3 regions of the Ralstonia psammae genome follow, and region 2 is predicted to be linked to each of the others. Evidence: predicted binding sites of a transcription regulator. Region 2 holds the regulator's gene; each other region holds the start of a gene.
The links. The regulator NrdR, encoded in region 2, represses ribonucleotide reductase genes. The targets are predictions, from matches to a motif close to CACNANATNTNGTG.

Region 1: a site for NrdR is predicted at 1,458-1,471, ahead of R2N16_RS22185 (ribonucleoside-diphosphate reductase subunit alpha). Genes of this name have one in related genera too.
Region 3: a site for NrdR is predicted at 804-817, ahead of R2N16_RS19150 (ribonucleoside triphosphate reductase). Genes of this name have one in related genera too.

The regions. Positions count from the first base shown of each region.
Region 1 is NZ_CATZBU010000015.1:48,937-51,113, forward strand. Features, by position in the region: gene R2N16_RS22185 (ribonucleoside-diphosphate reductase subunit alpha) at 1-1,270, opposite strand, end outside; gene R2N16_RS22190 (LamG-like jellyroll fold domain-containing protein) at 1,922-2,177, shown strand, end outside.
Region 2 is NZ_CATZBU010000001.1:42,603-44,779, reverse strand. Features, by position in the region: gene R2N16_RS00260 (pilus assembly protein) at 1-47, shown strand, start outside; gene R2N16_RS00255 (energy transducer TonB) at 156-728, shown strand; gene nrdR (transcriptional regulator NrdR) at 889-1,353, opposite strand; gene glyA (serine hydroxymethyltransferase) at 1,479-2,177, opposite strand, start outside.
Region 3 is NZ_CATZBU010000011.1:37,718-39,894, forward strand. Features, by position in the region: gene R2N16_RS19150 (ribonucleoside triphosphate reductase) at 1-768, opposite strand, end outside; gene R2N16_RS19155 (DHCW motif cupin fold protein) at 904-1,245, opposite strand; gene R2N16_RS19160 (dicarboxylate/amino acid:cation symporter) at 1,615-2,177, shown strand, end outside.

The DNA.
Region 1 (2,177 bases), on a different contig from region 2:
CGCCTTGCGATTTGCCGTTGGTGCCCTTGATGTGCGAGCCGAGTGCGCGCACGTTGGTCCAGTCGTTGCCCAGGCCGCCCGCGAACTTCGAGAGCAGGGCGTTTTCCTTCAGCGCCTCGTAAATGCCGTCCAGGTCATCCGACACGGTGGTCAGATAGCACGACGACAGCTGCGAGCGGCGCGTGCCCGAGTTGAACAGCGTCGGCGTGCTCGACATGAAATCGAACGACGACAGCAGTTGGTAGAACTCGATGGCGCGGGCTTCACGATCGATTTCGTTCAGCGCCAGGCCCATCGCCACGCGCATGAAGAACGCCTGCGGCATCTCGATGCGCGTCTCGTTGATGTGCAGGAAGTAGCGGTCGTACAGCGTCTGCAGGCCGAGGTAGTTGAACTGGAAGTCGCGCGAGGCGTCCAGCGCCGCACCCAGGCGGGCCAGGTCGAACTGGGCCAGCTTGTCGTCGAGCAGCTCGGCGTTGATGCCGCGCTTGATGAACTGCGGGAAGTAGTCGACGTAACGCGTGCTCATTTCCGCTTGCGTGACTTCTTCGCCGAGGATTTCGCGGCGGATCGTGTGCAGCAGGATGCGCGCCGTGACCTGGCTGTACGCCGGGTCCTTTTCGATCAGGGTACGCGAGGCCAGGATGGCCGAGTCGTACACCTGCGTCATCGGCACGCCTTCATACAGGTTCTTGACCGTTTCCTTGAGGATCGGCTCCGGATCCACCGCTTCGCCCAGACCTTCGCAGGCCGAGACGATCACGTTGCGCAGCGCCGCCATGTCCAGCGGGCGGGTGATGCCGCCGTCGGTCACGTTCAGGCCGATGACGGCCGGTTGCTGCTGGGTTTCGCCGGCTTGCGCGCGCTCCTGGGCGCGGCGCTCGCGGTACAGCACGTAGGCGCGGGCCACGTCATGTTCGCCCGAGCGCATCAGGGCCAGTTCAACCTGATCCTGCACGTCTTCGATGTGGAACGTGCCGCCGTTCGGACGGCTGCGCAGCAGGGCGCGCACCACGTTCTGCGTTTGTTGGTCGACCAGCTCGCGCACACGCGCGGAAGCAGCGCCCTGCCCGCCATTCACGGCGAGGAAGGCCTTGGTCATGGCCACGGCGATCTTGGAAGGCTCAAAACTGACCACGGCGCCGTTGCGGCGAATGATCTTGTAGTCGGCGTAGCCGGCGCTGGGGGCCACGGCCGTACCGCCAGCGCTTTGCGCAAATTGGGAAGGATTGGCGGTGCCGGAGTGGATTTCGGGTTGGGCCGTCTGCATGTGGACTCCTGTTGAACCGTTCGTTTTATTGGCTCGCCGCTGGGTGAAGCACCCTTGGCGAACCCTTGCGCCATGCGGAGAAATGAGACGGAAAAGACCCTTGCCTTTTCTCAGCTCCCAAGCGTCGGCTTGACCCGCCGTACGCCCGCCCCCGCGTGGCGCCGAAATAAGAATCCCGGAAAGTCACCACTATATCTAGTGTGTTACCCCGGGATTAGCCCTAAGTATAGTGGATCGATCAAACAAGACCAGTCTTGACAGATGGCGACGAAGGGGGGGTTTCTCAATCCAAATGCAGTGCCGCAAACCCGCCATCCCAGGCGGCACAACGGGTCGGCGGGGCTGGCGTGCGGCGTCGCAATGACCCTTCTTCCAGAATAATTCTTTCTATCGACGTCGCAAGCTCAATAGACGTCACCTCATCTACGGTGGGGGCAAGTGTGCAGCGCACTGCACCGGTGCAGGCATGCTGCGGCCGATGCCTTCCTCGACATTCCACTCGCTCAAGAAATCCGAATAGCGGCATCAGCATTCTTGCCTCGGCTGTCACTTGAGCGACAGGCCCCAACCCTACGCTTCGGTCGCATTGCAGGGAGCGCAATCACAGCGGCGGGACACCGAGCGCCGCACACAACGACCGAGGAAATCGACATGGCTTGGAATCAACCTGCCCGCGGCCTGCTGAGGGCCACGCTAAGCACAACCGTGGCCGCTGCGCTGGCGGCCACATTGACCGCATGCGGCGGTAGCGACAGCAGCCCCATCGCCAACCAGGGCAACACGGACGCACCGTCCTCCAACGCCAGCAAGAAGGTGCTGGTGGTGGGCGTGGACGGCGCCACCTACGCGCAGGTGCAGAGCGCGCTCTTGCAGCGCAGCTTGCCGAACCTCGGCACGCTGGCGGTGA
Region 2 (2,177 bases):
AGGCGATTCGCCAGATCAATTGGCGTGAAGTTCCTACGGCTGACTAACGGCGACCGGACAATGGCACCGCTCCTCGACGTGCCGCAGAAGGTCAAGGAAAGATCGGTTGTATGAGGCGTGCGTGGATCGGCTGGGCGGTTGCTGCGGCGGGCCACTTGGCCCTTCTGCATGCTGCCGGATTTTGGACGCCACAAGCACTGGGCGACAAATCGTCAGGTGATCAGCGGCCGTTGTTCGTCAGCCTCCTGGTAACTCCCGCTGCGGAAGCCGCGAGCGATGGCGCGAAGCATGGCACAGGAGTGCCGTTCCCGCCTGCGCCTTCGGTGCTGCCGGTCTCTCCGCGAAAAGCCAGCTTACCCACCGAGGCAAGTCTTTCTCCACAAGCACCCACGCGGGGCGCCTCCCTTCCCGGGGAGGTTGAGGGGCTTCGGTTCTATACCTCTGCGGAAGTGGATCGCCAAGCCTTGCCGGCGAGCACGCTTGAGCTTCTGGAAGTGATGGGGCTCGTGACAGACCCATCATCGATGATGTTGCGCGTTTATATCGACCGTGATGGTGCCGTCGTGCGCGCCGAAATTATCCGCGCCAGTGAAGGAAATCGCGTAGCCGCAGCCAGATTGGCTCTGGTACTCATGGAGACACGCTTCGTTCCCGCCAAGCGCCTGGGTATGGATGTAGCGGCGATGCGGGACTTGGAATTTCAGATTGAACCGCCTGAAAAGCGCTAGCTTGCGTTGCAGTGGTGTATCGAGGGGTTCGGCGCGGGAATTCGTGGTCAGGCGCGTCCCGCTGTCGCCGTTTCGCGGCTAGTGCGAAGACGGCGCACGGCTGCGGTGTCACACCGCAACAACGACGGACTCGATCCGCTTCAAAACCCCGCCCAAAGCGTTATTTCCGCACATTCGTCGCCGCAACCTCGTCCAGCACGTCGCGAAACTCCGCGAGATCCTCAAAACTCCGGTACACCGACGCGAACCGGATGTACCCGATCTTGTCCAGCCGCTTGAGTTCGCGCATCACCAGCTCGCCCACGCGGTCGCTGCCGATTTCCTTCTCGCCGTGGCTGAGGAGTTTTTCTTCGATGCGGGCGATGGCCTCGTCGATGGCTTCGGCGGAAACGGGGCGCTTGCGCAGCGCCAGGCGCATGGAATCCTTGACCTTGTTACGGTCGTAATCGACGCGGCTGCCGTTCTTTTTGACGACGGCCGGGAAGAACAGCTCGATGCGTTCGTAGGTGGTGAAGCGGCGGTCGCAGGATTCGCAGCGGCGGCGGCGGCGTACGGTGTCGCCTTCTTCCGACATGCGGGTATCAATCACCTGGGTGGCCGCGTGGCCGCAAAAGGGGCATTTCATGCCGGTGGTCTCCTCGGCAACCTCAAAGAACGCACTGCGCTAAAAGAACAACGCCGCGATGGCCCGGGTAGGCGCATCGCGGCAGGGTACTACGTGGCCGGAAGATCCGGCCATCGGCGGATGCCTTAGGCGTAGACCGGGAACTGCTTGGTCAGCTCAGCCACCTTGGCGCGCACGGCGGCGATGTTCGCTTCGTCGTGCGGATTGTCCAGCACATCGGCGATCAGGTGAGCGACCTTCACGGCCTCCGCTTCCTTGAAGCCGCGCGTGGTCATGGCCGGCGAACCGAGGCGCACGCCCGACGTCACGAACGGCTTTTCCGGGTCGTTCGGGATGGCGTTCTTGTTGACGGTGATGTGTGCGTCACCCAGCACTTTCTCGGCTTCCTTGCCGGTGATCTTCTTGGCGCGCAGGTCGACCAGCATCACGTGGCTTTCGGTGCGGCCCGAGACGATGCGCAGGCCGCGGGCCATCAGCGTTTCGGCCATGGCGGCAGCGTTCTTCACCACCTGTTGCTGGTAGGCCTTGAATTCCGGCGACAGCGCTTCCTTGAACGCCACCGCCTTGCCGGCGATCACGTGCATCAGCGGGCCGCCCTGGATACCCGGGAAGATCGCCGAGTTGATGGCCTTCTCGTGCTCGGCCTTCATCAGGATCACGCCGCCGCGCGGACCGCGCAGGCTCTTGTGCGTGGTCGTCGTCACGAAGTCGGCGTGCGGCACCGGGTTCGGATACACGCCCGCGGCGATCAGGCCGGCGTAGTGCGCCATGTCCACCATGAAGTACGCACCGATCGACTTGGCGATCTTGCCGATGCGCTCGAA
Region 3 (2,177 bases), on a different contig from region 2:
CTCCTGCATGGATTGCTTTACCGCCGCATACGACATCCCGTCGCGGCGGATGAACGGCGCCATGTACGTATCGAACGAGCTGAACGCCTGCGCGCCGGCCCACTCGTTTTGCAGCGTGCCGAGAAAGTTGACGATCTGCCCGATGGCTGCGGACATATGCCGCGGCGGCGTGGCTTCCACCTTGCCCGGCACGCCGTTGAAGCCTTCCGTCAGCAACTGCCGCAACGACCAGCCTGCACAGTAGCCCGAGAGCATGTCGAGATCGTGGATGTGGAGGTCGCCTTCGCGGTGCGCCGCACCGGCTTCGGGGCTGTAGACGTGCGAGAGCCAGTAGTTGGCCGTGACCTTGCCCGCCACGTTCAGGATCAGCCCGCCCAGGCTGTAGCCCTGATTGGCGTTGGCATTGACACGCCAGTCGCGCTGCTCAAGGTACTCGTCCATCGTGCTCTCGACGTCGACCAGCGTGTGCTTGAGCGAACGCAGCCGGGCGTGCTGCTCGCGGTAGACGATGTAGGCACGCGCGGTGCGCCAATAGCCGGCGTTCACCAGTACCTCTTCCACGCAGTTCTGGATGATTTCGATATCAGGGCAGGGAAGCGGGGCGAGATGTCCGAGCACGCCCGCGGTCAGGCGCTGCGCCTCGACGGTGTCGAATTCGCCGATGGCCTGGCCGGCTGCGGCGATGGCCTGGCGGATCTTCTGCGCATCAAACGGTGCCAATGAACCGTCGCGCTTGGTGACTTGCCTGCTGACCTGTGTGCTCGTCATGGGGTACTCCATCTAGTGGTATGGAGTCAGACTAGCACTACATATTGTGGTCAATGAGCCTGAATGACCTGGATTTTTGAATCGCTTGACCCCGGTCAACCGGTTCGTGTGTGACGCGGAAAGTGCGTGTCACTGTCAGTCGACGATGAACAGCCGGGCGCCATTCTTGGTGTACGACTGATGGGCTTCAGCATCGTCGCCCACCTGATAGCTCATCCCGGGCGTGAGCGTGAACTTGCGGCCGTCTTCCAGCGTGGTTTCCAGCTCGCCATCCAGGCAGAACAGGATGTGGCCCTTCTTGCACCAGTGGTCAGCCAGGTAGCCGGGCGTGTACTCGACCATGCGCACGCGGATGCGGTTCGACGCGTCGCCAAAGTAGCGGGTGCGCCAGATCGCCATGCCGGTCTCGCCAGTGTGTTCGGTCGGTTCAACGGCGGACCAGTCGGTCGTGCCAAAGGCGAAGGGTGCCATTTTCATCGCGGGCTCCGGTGGGTGACGTAAGTCCACGATGGTATCAGCGGCTTACGTGGTGCAAGCGTCGCATTTCATGTGCTTTAAACGGCGCTTGTTGGTACGCCCCGACGGCATTGCGTGCGGCTCAATAATCCGCCGCGCGCCGGCCGATTCCACTGCCCATGCGGCATCGCAGCAGAGCGCCAGAGGCGCCATATCAATGTATGCAGAAATTGCATGGTGCTATGCAACATCGACATAACGATCGCCATGCGCTTCTCTAATATCGTCGCTTTTTACAAAGCGTGACGAGCTTGGGCCGGCCCTTGGCCCCATGAGATCCGCGTCTGCGTGCGCCGTCCCTCCGGCCACGGATATTCCTTGGAGAAAGTCTTGAACACCAAACGTCTGACCTCTCACATCGGGCTGGCAATGCTGCTGGGCATTGCTGTCGGCTGGGGTTGCCACGAATACGCCAAGGACGCCGCGGCGGCCAAGGACATCGCTTCGTACTTCAGCATCATCACGGACATCTTTCTGCGCATGATCAAGATGATCATCGCGCCGCTGGTGTTCTCGACCCTGGTGACGGGCCTGGCGAGCATGAGCGGTGGCCGCTCGGTCGGCCGGGTGGGCCTGCGCGCGATGGTCTGGTTTGTGTGCGCGTCGGCCACGTCGCTGGCGCTGGGCATGCTGCTGGTCAACTTCTTCCAGCCGGGTGTGCACATGAACCTCGCGCTGCCGGATGTGTCGGCCACCTCGGGCCTGAAGACGGGCGACTTCACGCTCAAGGCGTTCATCACGCACGTGTTCCCGCGCAGCATCGTGGAGGCCATGGCCACCAACGAGATCCTGCAGATCCTGGTGTTCTCGCTGTTTTTCGGCGCCGCGCTGTCGACGATGAAGAACCCGATGGACAGCGTGATCGGCCGTGGCCTGGAAGAGCTGACCAAGCT